DNA from 4 places in the Streptomyces bikiniensis genome. Region 1 is predicted to be linked to each of the others. Evidence: riboswitches for the same ligand, from Rfam matches in the RefSeq annotation. Region 1 holds a riboswitch; each other region holds the start of a gene.

Region 1 (4,028 bases):
GGTCGTCGCCGACGAGCTGGACCTTGTCGCCGAGCTTCTCGGTGATGACGTTCCAGCCGGCCCAGTCGTCCTCGAACAGCGGGTCCTCGATGGAGACCAGCGGGTACGCGGCGACGAGCTCCTCGTAGTACTCGGTCATCTCGGCGGCCGAGCGGGCCTTGCCCTCGAACTCGTACGTGCCGTCCTTGTAGAACTCGGAGGCGGCGACGTCGAGCGCGAGCGCGATGTCCTTGCCGGGCACGTAGCCGGCCTGCTTGATCGCTTCGAGGATGAGGTCGAGCGCCTCGCGGTTGGAGCCGAGGTTCGGGGCGAAGCCGCCCTCGTCGCCGAGACCGGTGGAGAGGCCCTTGGCCTTCAGGACGGACTTGAGGGTGTGGTAGACCTCGGTGCCCCAGCGGAGGGCCTCGGAGAAGGACTCCGCGCCGATCGGGGCGATCATGAACTCCTGGATGTCCACGTTGGAGTCGGCGTGCGACCCGCCGTTCAGGATGTTCATCATCGGAACGGGCAGCAGGTGCGCGTTCGGGCCGCCCAGGTAGCGGAAGAGCGGGAGGTCGCTGGCCTCGGAGGCGGCGTGCGCGACGGCGAGGGAGACGCCGAGGATGGCGTTGGCGCCGAGCGAGGACTTGTCCGGGGTGGCGTCCAGGTCGAACATGGCCTGGTCGATCAGGCGCTGCTCGGTGGCGTCGTAGCCGACGAGCTCCGGGCCGATCTGCTCGATGACGGCGAGGACGGCCTTCTCGACGCCCTTGCCCTGGTAGCGGTTGGGGTCACCGTCGCGGAGCTCAAGGGCCTCGAACGCACCGGTGGAGGCGCCGGACGGAACGGCAGCACGGCCGGTGCTGCCGTCGTCGAGGCCGACCTCGACCTCGACCGTGGGGTTGCCTCGGGAGTCCAGGATTTCCCGGGCTACGACGACGTCGATGGACGGCACGAGCATCTCCTTCTGGGATGTGACGCGGGATGTGACGCAAGGTCGGTGCAGGGTCGCTTGGCCTTGCGGCAAGAGCCTAACCGCCCCGGAGGCTCCGACCGGCCGGGCGCCCGCCCCCTGGGACGAAAAAGGACCCAAGGGCACGCATAGGGGGGCGAAGGGCCCCGGATCTACTGGACGGTAGTCATCAGGTGGGCCTCGGGAGGCCCCGGTGAAAGGCGGAACCCCGGTCCGGCGCGCACGGGGGACGGGCGCGCCGGGCCGGGGTGGGTCACCGCGGGAGGGTCTTCGGGGGCGCGTGAGCCGCCGGACTCACGCGACCCGCCGGGCTCACTTCAGGTGGAGCTGCTGGCCCGGGTAGATCAGGTCGGCGTTCTCGACGACGTCCTCGTTGAGCTCGAAGAGCTGGGCCCAGCCGCCCTTGACGCCCTGCGCCTGGGCGATCTTGCTGAGGGTGTCGCCGGCCACGACCTCGTACTCGCCGTCACCCTTCTTGACCGTCTTGCCGGTCGGGGTGGTGACGGTCTTCTGGGTGCCCTTCGGAGCGGCCTGGCGCTCCTGCTTCGGGGCCTGGCGCTGCTCGCTGCGGGTGGTCGGCTGCTCGGCCGTGCGCTGCTTCTTCTGCTCCGGCTGCCGCTTCGGCTGCTCCTGCTGCGCGCTCTCGGCGGCGCCGCCGTCGTAGGAGGCGCCGGAGAGGCCCACGCCGCAGCTCGGCCAGGCGCCCTTGCCCTGGCCCGCGAGGACCTTCTCGGCGACGGCGATCTGCTGCGACTTGGAGGCCTGGTCGGCGGTGGAGGCGTAGGCGGTGCCGCCGTACGCGGCCCAGGTGGAGGCCGAGAACTGGAGGCCGCCGTAGTAGCCGTTGCCGGTGTTGATCGACCAGTTGCCGCCGGACTCGCACTGGGCGACGCGGTCCCACTCGGAGGCCGTGGCGGCCGAGGCGGTGCCCGCGGTCATCAGCGGGGCGGCGACGGCGACACCGGTGACGCCGACGAGCGCGGCGAGCTGGGTGGCCCTGGAGGGACGGCGGTGTTTGCCCTTGACGGAAAACAGCATGGGAATTCTCCTCACCGACGCCTGCGAGGTGAGCTGTCGGGTTCGGGCCGAAGAGTTGCCCGGCCGCGTGTCCTAGCACGCGGCTTCACCCCAAGCCGGTCGTCGGCCGTCTGTCTCGACGGCCGGGCCCGGCGCTTACCTTGGGTCCCCCGCTCCTGCCTCCGGCGCTTGCGCGACGACTGTTCCCATCGGCCGACGGCAGGATTCGGCGTTTCGGTCGACGGGGCCCGCGGTGGCGAGCGGTGACGACCGTAGACACAGAACCCTCCGAAGTTCAAAGAGGCTCATATGACGAATTTCGCCTCTTCTTGCCCTTCGGAGGGGACTGTTTGCGCAGGTGAGAGACGACGGAAGCGGAGTTTGCGGGCGCGACACGCCAGTTGGGACAAAGAGACCCATGTCTCACTCGTCCGGAACCGGACATACGCCCACGAACTACCCGGCCGTCGAGACCGAACCCGGCGTCAGATCAAGGTTCTGACCAGGGAGGATGAGGTCCGGATCGATGCCCACGGTCCGTTTGTTGGCGTCGTAGAGGGCGGACCAGCCTCCGGGGAGTTCGTTCGCCTGGGCGATACCCGAAAGGCTGTCACCCGGTCGCACGACGTATTCACCCGAAGAGCCCTGACTGTCCGTTACGTCCGAATCATTCGCTTCGTCGGCGACGGGGGTCGATTCGGTTTCTTCGGGCGACTCACCCTTACCTGAGGCATGTCGGCCGGATTCGGCGGAAGTGTCCGGGTTGCCGGTTTCTTCCGGAGCGGCCTCGCCCCGGTGCTTGCCCGTGCCGGGCGCGACCGACGCTCCCTCACCTCCCGGAATACCGGGCGTAACAGGCGTACCGGGCGTAACGGACTCACTGGGGGTGACGGGGACCGTCGGGTCGGCCGGAAGCGTCGGGTCCGCCGGGTTCGTCGCCCCGGTCGATCCGGTCGATCCGGACGGCGGGGTCGGCGCGGACGGCGTCGCGGGGGCGGTCGGCGCGGTCGGGTCCGCCGGGACGGCGGGAGCCGACGGCGAGGACGGTGCGGACGGCGTTGCGGGCGCGGCGGGGGCGGACGGCGTCGCGGAGGACTCCGGCGCCCCGGTGGACGGCGTGGCCGCGGGGGCGCCCGACGCGCCGGAGTTCCAGCCCGACTCGGGGACGGGCGTCACGGAGGTCGTCGGGGCCGTGGCCGGACCCGGGTCCACCCCGGTGGGCTTCCCGTCGTTCGTCAGGCCGGCGATCGGCGCGCAGGTCGCCCAGGCGTCGCTGCCCTTGGCGAGGGCCTTCTCGGCCACCGCGATCTGCTGGGCGCGGCTGGCCAAGTCGGGGCTGGGCGCGTACGCCAGGCCGCCGTGACGCTCCCAGTCCGCCTGGGTGAACTGGAGGCCTCCGTACATCCCGTTCCCGGAGTTGGCGCTCCACTGACCGCCCGACTCGCACTCGGCGACGCGGTCCCAGGTGGCGGCGTCGGCGGCGGACGCGGATCCGGTGGCGAGCAGGGGCAGCGCCATGGCGGATCCGGTCACGCCCGCGGCGACGACGATGGCGGGGGCCTGACGGGGGCGACGGTGTCGTCCGTTCCCGGAGCGCATAGGTACGCCTTTCGCGTGACGGCTGAGACTGCCGGGAAACGTAGCGGCATTCGAACGCTCGTCACAAGTCGATGGCCACTCGATCACATGAAGATCACATTTCTGACGGACCGTCACCGTGCGAGAGGGGTACGGACGGGGAGAACTCCACCGGAAGCGTGCGCAAACCGCGCATGATGAGCCCTCCGCGCCACCGCAGTTCGGCCGGGTCGGCGGCGAGCCGGAGGTCCGGCAGACGGGTCAGCAGGGTGGCGAGCGCGGTCTGCCCTTCGAGGCGGGCGAGGGGCGCGCCGAGGCAGTAGTGGATGCCGTGGCCGTACCCGAGGTGCTGGTTGTCCCGCCGGGCGAGGTCGAGCACGTCGGGCCCGTCGAACCGCTCCGGGTCCCGGTCGGCGGCGGCCAGCACCACGAGCACCGGGTCGCCCGCCGGGATCTCCTGCCCGCCGATGGTCAGCGCCCG
Region 2 (4,028 bases), on a different contig from region 1:
GGCGGCGCAGGGACTCCTCTGCGGCGGCCTTGACGGTGGGGGCGGAGAGCCCCTTGAACCGGGGGTGGGCGCCGGCCTTGGTGGCGACGACGACGTCGTCGCGGTTGCCCCGGGAGGCGAGCCAGCGGCCGATGACGGTCTCGGACTCGCCGCCCTCGTTGCCCTCGGCCCAGGCCGAGTAGACGTCGGCGGAGTCGACGAAGTTGCCGCCGGCGGCGGCGTAGGCGTCGAGGACGGCGAAGGACTGCGCCTCGTCGGCGGTCCAGCCGAAGACGTTGCCGCCGAGGGCGAGCGGGAAGACGTGCAGGTCGGACGTGCCCAGCATACGGAGAGAGGTCATGGGGTGGTCAACGGTCCCCGTCGCCGGGCCTATTCCGCGTGCTTCCGGGAATCCGGGAAGGGGGTTCCCGGGAGTCCGGGGAGGGGTCAGACCGTCAGGCCCTTGGAGCGCAGCCAGGCCGCCGGGTCGACGCCGTCGCCGCCGCCGGGGTGGACCTCCAGGTGGAGGTGGGCGCCGGAGACGTTGCCGGTGGCGCCGACGCGGCCGATCGTCTCGCCGGTGCCCACGGTCTGGCCGGCGGAGACCGTCATGGAGGAGAGGTGGCAGTACCAGACCTCGGTGCCGTCCTCCAGCTCCAGGACGATCCGGTAGCCGTAGGAGCCGGACCAGCCCGCCGACTTGACCGTCGCGCCGTGGACCGCCTTGAGCGGGGTGCCGGTGGGGGCGGCGAAGTCGAGGCCCGTGTGGTGGCCGGAGGACCACATCGAGCCGGACTGCATGTAGGTGGCGGTGAGGGAGTACGAGGAGAGGGGCATCGAGTAGCTGGCGGCGAGCTTGGCGAGGCGCTCGGCCTCGGCCTTCGCCCTGGCTTCCGCCTCCGCCTTGGCCTTGGCCTCCGCCTCGGCCTTCGCCTTCGCCTCGGCGGCGGCCTTCTCGGCGGCGTCGGCCTTGGCCCGGGCCTCGGCGGCGGCCTTCTCGGCGGCCGCCTTCTCCGCCGCGGCCTTCTCGGCGGCGTCGGCGGAGGCCTGCTGCTGCTCGGCCTGCTGGAGGATGCGGGCGCGCAGGGCCTCGCCCGCGTCGGCGGTGCTCGGGGCGTCCGCCGTCGTCAGGCTCGCCTGCGTGACCTGACCGGTGCGCGCGGCCCGCTCGTCGGCCTCGGTGGTGTACGTGGCGGAGGTCAGCGGGTTCGGGTTGGCGCGGTCCGCGGGGACCGCCTCCGGCTCCTCCTCGGGGAGGAGGGCGCCGACGCCGGGGAGGTCGTGGGCGTCGGGCAGGTTCAGGTCGGGGAGGTCCGGGAGCGATATGGCGACCGGGGGCTTCTCCTGCGCGGTGGCGAGGCCGCCCGCGCCGACGGCGGCGATGACGCCGACGCCGAGGACGGTGGAGGAGCGGGCGAAGTTGGAGCGCTGCTTGACGACCCGGTGCCGGCCGCCGGAGCGGTTCTGGGCGCGGAGGGAATCCTCGGTGGGGTTCCACTCGGTACCCGGGGCGGAGGGGGCCGCACCGCCGCCGAAGGCATCGAAGGGAGCTTCGGGGGCAGGGGTGTTGGACGCCACGGAGGCGCGCTCCTTTCCTTCCTTCTCGCCTACCGGGTTAGCTGACGGGTTCGGAGCAGGAAGGTCTCCTACGGGCCCGGACGCACGAGTGCGAAGGGCTCGATTCACCCCAAATGGTGGTTCCCCGGTTCCCTTTCGGGATTCGGCGCGTGCGCACGGTGCCGTCTCTTGCGACGGCTGGGACGACCGCGCTGCGTTATCGAACGTTAATAGACAGGGGGTCCCGATTCCAAGCCGCTCCTCTTGATCGTTCATTGAATTGAGAGGGAATGGTCAGACTTGACCCCCCTTCAGCAAGGACGGATCCGGAAACGGCGAAACCCCCGATTCCTGACGGTGCATCAATTGTTATCGCAGGGAGACCTCTCGACTACCCCTGGTGACGGGGCCCGCCGGGCGGTCGGGGAGAGGCGAGGGGCCGGTCAGCGCCGGGACCCGGGCCCGCCGGGCGGCACCACCGACATCGTGCGGCGCCGCTCCGGCTGCCCCGCCGTCGGGCGGTTGAGCGCGAGCAGCGCCATGTCGTCCGTCGCCCCGCCGCCCGTGTGGAGCCGTACGTCGTCCACGAGCGCGTCGAGCATCTCCTCGGGCCCGGGGAAGACCCGCCCGGCCAGCCGCTCCGCCGGGTCGTAGAAGACGCCCTGCGCGTTCCGCGCCTCCGAGAGGCCGTCCGTGTAGAAGAGCAGCGTCGTGCCCGGCGGGTACGGCCGGGCCTCGGCCCGGTCCGGCCACGACGCGAGGTCCCCCATGCCGAGGGGCAGCGCGGGCCGGCTCGGGTCGACCGGTTCGACCCGCCCGTCGCCGTACAGCATCAGCGGGGACGGGTGCCCCCGGTTGACGACCCGTACGAACCCGTCGAAGGTGCCGCTGCCGTCGGAGCGCGGGACCTCGGCCAGGACGGCGGTGGTGAACCCCTCGACGGCGTCGAGACTGTCCCGGCGGGTGCCCTCCCGGTCCAGTGCGCGTTCGAGCCGCTGCGCCACGCCCTCCAGGGTCCGCTCCTGCTCGGCCGCCTCCCGGAAGGCCCCGATGACGACGGCGACGGCCTCGACCGCGTCGAGGCCCTTGCCCCGCACGTCCCCGACCACGAGCCGCACCCCGTGCGGGGTGTCCTGCACGGCGAAGAGGTCGCCGCCGATGAACGCGTCCGCCTGCGCCGCCTCGTAGCGGGCCGCGCACCGCAGCCCGCCGATCCGCTCGGCGGGCGTCGGCAGCACCGCCTTCTGTGCGGTCTCCGCGATGACCCGCGCCGAGGCGAGCCGCTCGCCGCTGCGGCGCACCACCCGGTTGATGAGGAGGGCGAGCCCGGAGACGGTGAGCACGGTCAGGATCTCGGCGACGGCCGGAGCACGGGTGCCGTCGTCGCTGAAGAGGGAGAGGCCGACCGAGGCGAGGACGGCGACGATCCCGGTGAGGAGGGTGGTGAGCAGGGAGAAGAAGGGCGCGGCGACCAGCGGGGCGGCGGCGAGCATGGGGGAGGCGGTGTACGGAGCGGGGGTCGACACGTCGAAGAGGACACCGCCGGCGATGATCAGCGGCGGCAGCGCGCGGATGAACCGCCGGGTGCCCCGGTACGCGGGACGGCCCCCACCGCCCCGCCGCCCGCCGCCCGCCGCTCCTAGGGGGTGCCCCACCGTTCTCTCCTGCCCGGTCCGCCCGGCCGCGGCCCCGTACCGCGCCCTTTCCAGGGTGGCCGCCGCCCCGGCGGACGGCGACTCCGCACGGCCGACCGGCGTACGGGACGGTCCGGGATGCCGGCGGGGATGCCGGGATCCCGGGAAGCCGGCGGGGGCTGCCCAGGAAGCCGGGGTGCCGGCGGGGGGCCGCCGGAAAGTCGACGGGGGCCGCCCGGGAAGCCGGCGGGGGCCGTCCGGGGACTACATGTTCCGCTCGGCGTAGACCGCCAGCGCGTCCCGGACGAGGACCGCGGTGCCCTCGCCGTACTTGTCGTAGTTCTTGGTGAACCGAGGGTCGTCGACGTACATCCGGCCGAGGCCGATCACGTACTCCTTGGTCGGCTCCGTGGTGGTCGACAGCCACGCGACGTGGCGCCGCGCGACGGCCTGCACCTCGTCGCTGTCGGCGGCCAGGCCGTCCCGCGCCGCCTTCCCGAAGTCGCGGGCGATGCCGGCCTGCTCCTCGATGAACGCCCGCTTCCGCTCCTCGTCCAGCGAGCGCCACCACCGGTCGCCCTGCTCGTAGGCCTCGCGGCCCCAGCGGTGGGTGACCTCCTCCTCGTACCGCGTGTGGTCGAAACCGTCGAACACTTCGTCCGCCATGAGCTCTTCTCCGTTCTCGGTCTTGTGGAGGGTGGTCCGCACCGACGCGATCTGGCGTCCGATGCGCTCGCGCTCCTGCTCCAGGAGGGCGAGGTGGGTGCGCAGGGCCGCGGAGGTGTCCCGTTGGCCCGCGAGGACCTCGGCGATGGCGGGCAGCGAGAGCCCCAGCTCGCGCAGCAGCAGGATCCGCTG
Region 3 (4,028 bases), on a different contig from region 1:
GGGCGGCCCCCAGCGGTTCGAGCAGCGCCCGCATGTCGAGCAGGTCGGCCGCCTCCTGCTCGGTGGGCTCGGCGACGTGCGCGCCCGCGTGGCGCCGGGTGAGGACGAAGCCCTCGGACTCCAGGGTGCGCAGCGCCTCGCGGACCGGGACGCGGGAGACCCCGTATCGGCGGGCGAGCTGCTCCTCGGTCAGCCGGCTGCCCCGCTCAAGGACGCCGGAGACGATGTCGTCCCGGATCGCCGTGCATACCGAATGCGCGGGAATGCGCATGTCCGACCTCCGCCTTGGTCCGCGCGAGACAATTCGAGCGGCGCCTGTTCTGCGCCTGATCCGCGACTCTATTGCAGCATGCCGGAATTTCCGATGCCCCATGGAATCCCTGGCCGCCTTTCGGCGGACGAGGGGACGGCGAAAAGCCCCGGCTCAGCACGAGCCGGGGCTTTTGCGACGCGAGTGGGGCGGTGGGGCGGGTCAGACGGTGACGCCGCGGGCGCGGAGGTAGGAGATCGGGTTGATGTCGGAGCCGTAGTCGGCGCCCGTGCGCGCCTCGAAGTGGAGGTGCGGCCCGGTCGAGTTGCCGGTCGAACCCGAGATGCCGATCTGCTGGCCCGGCTCGACGGTCTGGCCGACGTACACCCCGATGGAGGAGAGGTGACCGTACTGGGTGTACGTGCCGTCGTGCATCCGGATGACGATGTTGTTGCCGTACGCGCCGCCCCAGCCGGCCTCGACGACGGTGCCGGAGCCGACGGAGACGACCCGGCTGCCGTAGGCGGCGTGGAAGTCGACGCCGGAGTGGCTGCCGGAGGACCAGAGCGAGCCGCCGGTCCTGTAGCCGGTGGAGACGTACGAGCCGGCGATGGGGAGCTGGAAGGAGTTCAGGCGGCGGCGCTCGGCCTCGCGGGCGGCGCGGGCCCTCTCCTCGCGGATCTCCTTGGCGCGGGCCTCGGCCTTGCGCTTCGCCTCGGCGCGGGCCTTCTGCTCGGCGAGGGCCTCGAAGGCCTCGCGGTCCTGGGCGTCGGCCTGGGCGTTGAGCCGGTCGACGAGGGAGTCCTCGGTGATCACCTTGGTGAGCCCGGTGTCCTCGGGGGAGCGGTTGTCCGTGTCGGCGGCGAGCGCCGGGGAGGCGAGGGTTCCGATGACGCCGGTGGTGGCGAGGGTCGCCGCGCCGGCGATGCCCGCGCCACGGCGCGCCATCCGGCTCGAACCACGATGCTTCCCGGTGGCACGGGTGAACGCCATGAAGACGTTGTTCCTTTCCTTCCTTCTCGCCTACCGGGTTAGCTGACGGGTTCGGAGCAGGAAGGTCTCCTACGGGCCCCTCCGCACGAGGCGAAGGCGTCCGATTCACCCCAGGGACTGCGTGGGTCCCCGGCTCCCCAGGCTCGCGCCTGACGGGGACTCGGCGATGACTGTCCGGTGCCGCGGGCGCGGCGGGTGCAACTGGCGAACAGCCGCACCGACGCTATGCGGAGCCCCAGTCGATCACCAACCGAACATGGTCTTTTGTAAGGCATGCCACAGGGCAGATGATCACGCTTGCTTTCAATCCGGACAATTCGCCGGAGGGTTTCCGCGCGACCCCCGCACGGGACTCGCACGGACGGGCGAAGGGCCCTGACCTTCCGTCACGCCGGGGCCCTCCGTCCGCTCGTCCGTTCGTCCGCCCGTCCTGTCAGCCGGTGACGACGGTCACTTCACCGATGCCGAGCGCCCGCACCGGCTCCGCGATCTGCGCCGCGTCGCCCACCAGGACCGTGACGAGCCGGTCCACCGGGAAGGCGCTGACCACGGCCGCGGTCGCCTCGACGGTGCCGGTCTCGGCCAGGCGCGCGTACAGCTGGGCCTGGAAGTCGTCCGGGAGGTGCTGCTCCACCTGGTCGGCGAGCGTCCCGGCCACGGAGGCGGCCGTCTCGTACTTGAGCGGCGCCACCCCCACCAGGTTCTGCACGGCGGTCTCCCGCTCGGCGTCCGTGAGCCCCTCGGCGGCCAGGGTGCGCAGCACCTTCCACAGGTCGTCCAGGGCGGGGCCCGTGTTGGGGGTGTCGACGGAGCCGCTGATGGCGAGCATCGCCGCGCCGTTCCCCCCGGCGTCCGAGCGGAGCACCTGCCCGAAGGCCCGCACGCCGTACGTGTAGCCCTTCTCCTCGCGCAGGACCCGGTCCAGACGCGAGGTCAGGGTGCCGCCGAGGCAGTACGTGCCGAGGACCTGGGCCGGCCAGACGCGGGCGTGCCGGTCGGGGCCGATCCGACCGATGAGGAGCTGGGTCTGGACGGCGCCGGGGCGGTCCACGATGACGACCCGGCCGGTGTCGTCGGCGGTGATCGGCGGCATCGGCAGCGGCTCGCCCGGCTCACCGGTCCAGGCGCCCAGGGTCTCCGCGAGGACCTTCTCCAGGTCGACGCCGGTCAGGTCGCCGACGACCACGGCGGTGGCCGTGGCGGGCCGCACGTGCGCCTCGAAGAAGGCGCGGACCGCGGCGCCGTCGATCGCCGCGACGGTCTCCTCGGTGCCCTGGCGCGGCCGGGACATCCGGGAGTCGGCCGGGAACAGCTCCTTGGAGAGCTGCTTGGCGGCGCGCCGGGCCGGGTTGGCCGTCTCGTGGGGGATCTCGTCGAGGCGGTTGCGCACCAGGCGCTCGACCTCGGTGTCCAGGAACGCCGGGGCGATCAGGGCCTCGGCGAGCAGCCCGAGCGCCTTGGGCAGCCGGGAGACCGGGACCTCCAGGGAGACCCGTACGCCCGGGTGGTCGGCGTGCGCGTCGAGCGTGGCGCCGCAGCGCTCCAGCTCGGCCGCGAACTCCTCGGCGCTGTGCTTGTCGGTGCCCTCGGAGAGCGCGCGGGCCATGATGGTGGCCACGCCGTCGAGGCCGGCGGGCTCGGCGTCCAGCGGGGCCGGCAGGTAGAGCTCCACGGCGACGACCTGCTGGCCGGGGCGGTGGCTGGTGAGGACGGTCAGACCGTTCTCCAGGGTGCCGCGGTCCGGGGCCGGGAAGGCCCAGGGGCGGGCGGTGCCCGGCGCCGGCTGCGGGTGGAACTCCATGCTCGTCAAAGACGCGGCAGCGTCGGTCACTGGTCCGCTCCCTCTTCCTCGTCGCTGTCGCTCTGTTCGGTGCCCACCGGCTCGTAGACCAGGACCGCGCGGTTGTCCGGGCGCAGCCGGGCCGCGGCGGCCTCCCGGACCTCCTCGGCGGTGATGTCGAGGACGCGGTCGACGGCGGTGAGGGCGAGCTGCGGGTCGCCGAACAGCACGGCGAACCGGCACAGTTCGTCGGCGCGGCCCGCGACGGTGCCGAGCCGGTCCAGCCACTCGCGCTCCAGCTGGGCCTGCGCGCGCTCCATCTCCTCGGGCGTGGGGCCCTCGGCGGCGAACCGGGCGAGCTCCTCGTCCACGGCGGCCTCGATCTCGGGGACCTCGACGCCGCCGGACGTCTTGACGTCCAGCCAGCCGAGCGAGGGCGCCCCGGCGAGCCGCAGCAGGCCGAAGCCGGCGGCGACGGCCGTGCGGTCCCGGCGGACCAGGCGGTTGTGCAGCCGGGAGGACTCCCCGCCGCCCAGGACCGTCAGGGCCAGGTCGGCGGCGTCGCACTCGCGCGTGCCGTCGTGCGGCAGCCGGTAGGCGGCCATCAGGGCGCGCGCCGGGACCTCCTCCTCGACGACCTCGCGCAGCTGCTCGCCGATGACGTCGGGCAGCGAGCCGTCGCGCGGGGCCGGCTTGCCGTCGTGGGACGGGATGGAGCCGAAGTACTTCTCGATCCAGGCGAGGGTCTGCGCCGGGTCGATGTCGCCGACGACGGAGAGCACCGCGTTGTTCGGGGCGTAGTACGTGCGGAAGAACTCCCGCGCGTCCTCCAGGGTGGCCGCGTCCAGGTCGGCCATGGAGCCGATCGGCGTGTGGTGGTAGGGGTGGCCCTCCGGGTAGGCGAGGGCGGTCAGCTTCTCGAAGGCCGTGCCGTACGGCACGTTGTCGTAGCGCTGGCGGCGCTCGTTCTTGACGACGTCCCGCTGGTTCTCCATGGACTCGTCG
Region 4 (4,028 bases), on a different contig from region 1:
CTCCATGACCGCGATCCACGACACGATCCGGACGCTCGCCTGCGACGTGGCCACCACCTGCCTGGGGCAGGCCGCCTCCACCGCCGCCGTCCTGCTCGCCGCCGGCACCCCGGGCAAGCGCACGATGCTCCCCGGCGCCCGGGTCACGCTCCGGCAGCCCGCCGTGGAGGAGCCCCTGCGCGGGCAGCCGGGCGATCTCGACATCCAGGCCCGCGAACTGCTCCGCCAGCGCGCCCTGATGGCCGGGCTCCTCGCCGAGCACACCGGACGGAGCAGCGAGCGGGTCGACGCCGACCTCGACCGCCTCACGGTCCTGGACGCCCCGGCCGCGGTCGAGTACGGCCTCGTGGACCACGTGATCACGAGCCGGCGCGCCGCGGCCGGCGGCGCGGCGCGGTGAGCGGACCGTGGTTCCCGAACTGCCGCCGCTGCCCGCCCTGACGCGGGCCGAAGGCGGACTGGTCGACGCGTACCTCGCGGCCGTCGACCTCCTGGGGAGGATCAATCCGTCCAGGAGCACGCACACTTATGGCGCCCTGAGGGCGGCTCAGGCCCTGGTGGGACGCGCGGAGGAGCTGCGCGGGGCCCTGGCGCTCATGCACGCGCGGGGCGAGAGCGAGATCCACGCGGACACCCTGGCGCGCGCCCTGCGGGTGCTGGACGGGGAGCGGCGGGCGCACCGGGTCACGCTCCCCCGGGCATGACGGAGTTGACATTCCGGCATGTCGTGTCGAGGGCCGGACGGCCGACACGACATGCCGGAAGCACTCGTCCGTTCGGTGGAGTCGACGAGTCGACATATGGCTCGGGCGAGTTGCGCACGGGGTGTACACATCTGGCGGAATCGGGCGTTCCTTTGCTGGTGCGAGGCTCGTCGCCCAAACCTCCGACGATCACGAAACCATCCTGTCCACCCGAATGGATCAGTCGTGAGGACTCTCACATATCGCTGTTTCCACTCGGATTTCGACCAAGCTGTGGGGCAAGATCCCTGCCGACGACAAGCCCCCGCCATCCGAGGCGGGGCGGTCCGGGCGGACGCCGAGTCCTGCCGCCGTCCCGGACGCCTGGTCGACAGGATTGGATCGGCAGGAGTGGAGGACCCGAGCAGTACGGGCCGTACGCGCTGCTTCCGCAGCGGGGCCGGCCCTTGGGGTGAAGCCGCAGCCGCGGCCGGGCATCTTCGCCTGCCCGAACCCGACAGGTCATCCTTCACAGGCGGCTGACGAAGGGTTGCGCATGAGTGCGCAGATGCACGTCCCGTCCCTGCTGTCCCGGGCCGGAGCCGTCTCGGCTCTCACCCTCGCCGCCGTCGGCGGCACGCTGCTCGCGCCGGGCGCGGCACCGGAGGCCCAGGCGGCCACCGCACACGCGAACAAGGCGCTGAGCGTCGCCGCCTCCAAGAAGGGGGCGCCCTACCGCTACGGGGCCACCGGCCCCTCCCGGTTCGACTGCTCGGGCCTGACGCTCTACGCGTACAAGCAGGCGGGCAAGTCGCTGCCCCGCACCGCGCAGCAGCAGTACAACAAGACCAGCCGCGTCTCCGCCTCCGGCCGCCAGAAGGGGGACCTGGTCTTCTTCCACTCCGGCGGGAAGGTCTACCACGTGGGCATCTACGCCGGGAGCGGCAAGCTCTGGCACTCGCCCAAGACGGGCTCCTGGGTGAAGCTCGACAAGATCTGGACGTCGAAGGTCTCCTACGGACGCGTCCGGTGACCCCGCCCGGGCGCTGACCGGGCGCGGTGGAGGAAGCCGGGGGTGCGGTGGCGCCGCCGCCCCTCCCGCCCCGGCCTCCGGGCACATCGGCGGACCGCTGCCCGGCCGCGGCCCTCCGACCGGCAGGAGGGTGGCGGGAAGGGGGGGTGTCCTCCCGGGCACGGACCATCAGGGGGAGTCTCGTCGGACAGCGCTCGAATCGGGCGGCCCGGACGACGAGGTCAGCAGGTCCGGCCGGCACCCTCGTCCGTCGATCGGGTTGTTCGGAGACAGCGGTGGTCCTCCGGTCGGGCGGTTCGGCGGGTTGCCCCGGCTGCCGGTGGGCACGGAGCGGCCGTCCGCCGGGGACGTTCCGCTGCCGCTGCTCTTCTCCGCGCACCGGGAGAGGGACCACGGGAACAGTTCCGGGAGGTACGCGCGGGTCGTGTGCGTACCGGGCGGCGCTGAGACGACGGTCGTACCCGGCCCGGCGGGGTCCCGTGGTTTCGCGAACGGCCCCGGCTAACAGACCACCGGCGCCGCCGCCTTCCACGGCAGGGTGATGCCGACCGTCTTGCCGCCGTCCGGGGTGGGGGTCACCGAGAGGCGGCCGCCGGACTCCACCGCGAGGGAGCGGATGATGGCCATGCCGCGGCCGTTGTCCTGCTGGACCGCCGCCGGAAGGCGGCGGGGGCGGCGCGGATGGCTGTCCGTGACGCCGACGTGGAGCTGCTCCCCACGCTCCAGGCGTACGTCGACCGTGAAGGTGGGCGACTGGCCGAAGGTGTGCAGGACGGCGTTGGTGGCCAGTTCCGAGACGATCAGGCGGACCGCGTCCGCCTGGTCCGAGAGCGCGTCGAGGCCCCAGTCGGCGAGGACCCGCGCGACGTACCGCCGGGCGGTGGGGACCGAGGCGGGCTCGCTCGCCAGGGTGACGGATGCTTCCTGATGGTCTGCCATGGCGACTCTGTCCCTTTCCCGCCGGGGCCACCGCCCCGGATCGCACTGCGCGTCAGAGTCCCACCGATGGTGCCGCGCCGTATCGGGTTCCACCAGGGCAATACCGCATCTGTCGCCCGAAGCGGTGAACCGTACGACGCCTGAACGCCCTTGGGCGTACGTCAGGCGGCGGGCGCGGTCTCCAGGATCGTCTCCACCGCGCGGCCGATCTGCGCGTCCGTCAGGTCGGCGCGGGCCGTCAGGCGCAGCCGCGAGACGCCGTCGGGGACGGACGGGGGACGGAAGCAGCCGACCGCCAGGCCTCGTGCCCGGCAGTCCGCCGCCCAGCGCAGTGCCGCCTCCGGGGAAGGGGCGCGGACCGAGACCACGGCCGCGTCGGGCCGGGCCGCGGTCAGACCGGCCGCGGTCAGCCGCTCGTACAGGGCGGTGGCGACGGTACGGGCCCGCTCGGCCAGCCCCGGTTCGGCGGCGATCAGGCGCAGGCTCGCGAGGGCGCCGCCGACGGCGGCCGGGGCGAGGCCGGTGTCGAAGATGAAGGTGCGGGCGGCGTTCACCAGGTGCTCGATCACCCGGGCCGGGCCCAGGACCGCGCCGCCCTGGCTGCCCAGGGACTTGGAGAGGGTCAGGGTGGCGACCACGTCCTCGTCGCCCGCGAGCCCGGCCCCGTGCACCGCGCCCCGGCCCCCGTCGCCGAGGACCCCGAAGCCGTGGGCGTCGTCCACGACGAGACCGGCGCCGTGCGCGCGGCAGGCGGCGGCGAGGTCCGCGAGCGGGGCCCGGTCGCCGTCGACGGAGAAGACGGAGTCGCTGACGACGAGGGCCCGGCGCCCGGGGTGCGCCTCCAGGGTCTTCCGCACGGCCTCGGGATCGGCGTGCGGGACGACGGCGGTCCCGGCGCGCGCCAGGCGGCAGCCGTCCACCAGGGAGGCGTGGTTGGCGGCGTCCGAGACGATCAGGGAGTCCCGGCCGCCGAGCGCGGTGAGCACGGCGAGGTTGGCGGCGTAGCCGGAGGAGAAGACGAGGGCCGCCTCGAAGCCGCAGAAGGCGGCGAGTTCGCGCTCCAGGTCGGTGTGGAGCAGGGTGGTGCCGGTGACGAGCCGGGAGCCGGTGGAGCCCGCGCCCCAGCGCCGGGCCGCCTCGGCGGCCGCCCCGGTGACCTCGGGCCTGCGGGTGAGGCCGAGGTAGTCGTTGCCCGCCAGGTCGAGGAGGTCGGAGTCGGCCGCCCGGGGCCGCAGCGCGCGGACGAGGCCGGCGTCGGCCCGGCGGCGCGCCTCGGCCTCGGTCCAGTCGAAGGCGGCGCGGCGCGGGCCCGCGGCCCGTACGTCGCCGGCCCGGGTCTCGTACGCCTGTGCGCCGTCCACCTGTGTCTCGTG

The links. A riboswitch is a leader RNA that binds a small molecule or an ion and turns the genes downstream of it on or off. The one in region 1 is predicted to bind cyclic di-AMP.
Region 2: another riboswitch for cyclic di-AMP. It lies ahead of OO47_RS03250 (M23 family metallopeptidase); the one in region 1 lies ahead of OO47_RS29235 (LysM peptidoglycan-binding domain-containing protein).
Region 3: another riboswitch for cyclic di-AMP. It lies ahead of OO47_RS28110 (M23 family metallopeptidase); the one in region 1 lies ahead of OO47_RS29235 (LysM peptidoglycan-binding domain-containing protein).
Region 4: another riboswitch for cyclic di-AMP. It lies ahead of OO47_RS26625 (C40 family peptidase); the one in region 1 lies ahead of OO47_RS29235 (LysM peptidoglycan-binding domain-containing protein).

The regions. Positions count from the first base shown of each region.
Region 1 is NZ_JNXJ01000052.1:19,068-23,095, reverse strand. Features, by position in the region: gene eno (phosphopyruvate hydratase) at 1-940, opposite strand, end outside; gene OO47_RS29235 (LysM peptidoglycan-binding domain-containing protein) at 1,265-1,990, opposite strand; cyclic di-AMP (ydaO/yuaA leader) riboswitch at 1,994-2,167, opposite strand; gene OO47_RS35640 (transglycosylase family protein) at 2,426-3,487, opposite strand; gene OO47_RS29225 (cytochrome P450 family protein) at 3,663-4,028, opposite strand, start outside.
Region 2 is NZ_JNXJ01000003.1:203,432-207,459, reverse strand. Features, by position in the region: gene OO47_RS03255 (aldo/keto reductase) at 1-340, opposite strand, end outside; gene OO47_RS03250 (M23 family metallopeptidase) at 427-1,557, opposite strand; cyclic di-AMP (ydaO/yuaA leader) riboswitch at 1,569-1,715, opposite strand; gene OO47_RS03245 (PP2C family protein-serine/threonine phosphatase) at 1,980-3,191, opposite strand; gene OO47_RS03240 (MerR family transcriptional regulator) at 3,435-4,028, opposite strand, start outside.
Region 3 is NZ_JNXJ01000047.1:637-4,664, forward strand. Features, by position in the region: gene OO47_RS28105 (GntR family transcriptional regulator) at 1-271, opposite strand, end outside; gene OO47_RS28110 (M23 family metallopeptidase) at 473-1,243, opposite strand; cyclic di-AMP (ydaO/yuaA leader) riboswitch at 1,257-1,419, opposite strand; gene OO47_RS28115 (M16 family metallopeptidase) at 1,677-3,044, opposite strand; gene OO47_RS28120 (M16 family metallopeptidase) at 3,071-4,028, opposite strand, start outside.
Region 4 is NZ_JNXJ01000041.1:3,931-7,958, forward strand. Features, by position in the region: gene OO47_RS26615 (ATP-dependent Clp protease proteolytic subunit) at 1-400, shown strand, start outside; gene OO47_RS26620 (hypothetical protein) at 408-704, shown strand; cyclic di-AMP (ydaO/yuaA leader) riboswitch at 1,106-1,236, shown strand; gene OO47_RS26625 (C40 family peptidase) at 1,240-1,716, shown strand; gene OO47_RS26630 (ATP-binding protein) at 2,218-2,655, opposite strand; gene OO47_RS26635 (8-amino-7-oxononanoate synthase) at 2,817-4,028, opposite strand, start outside.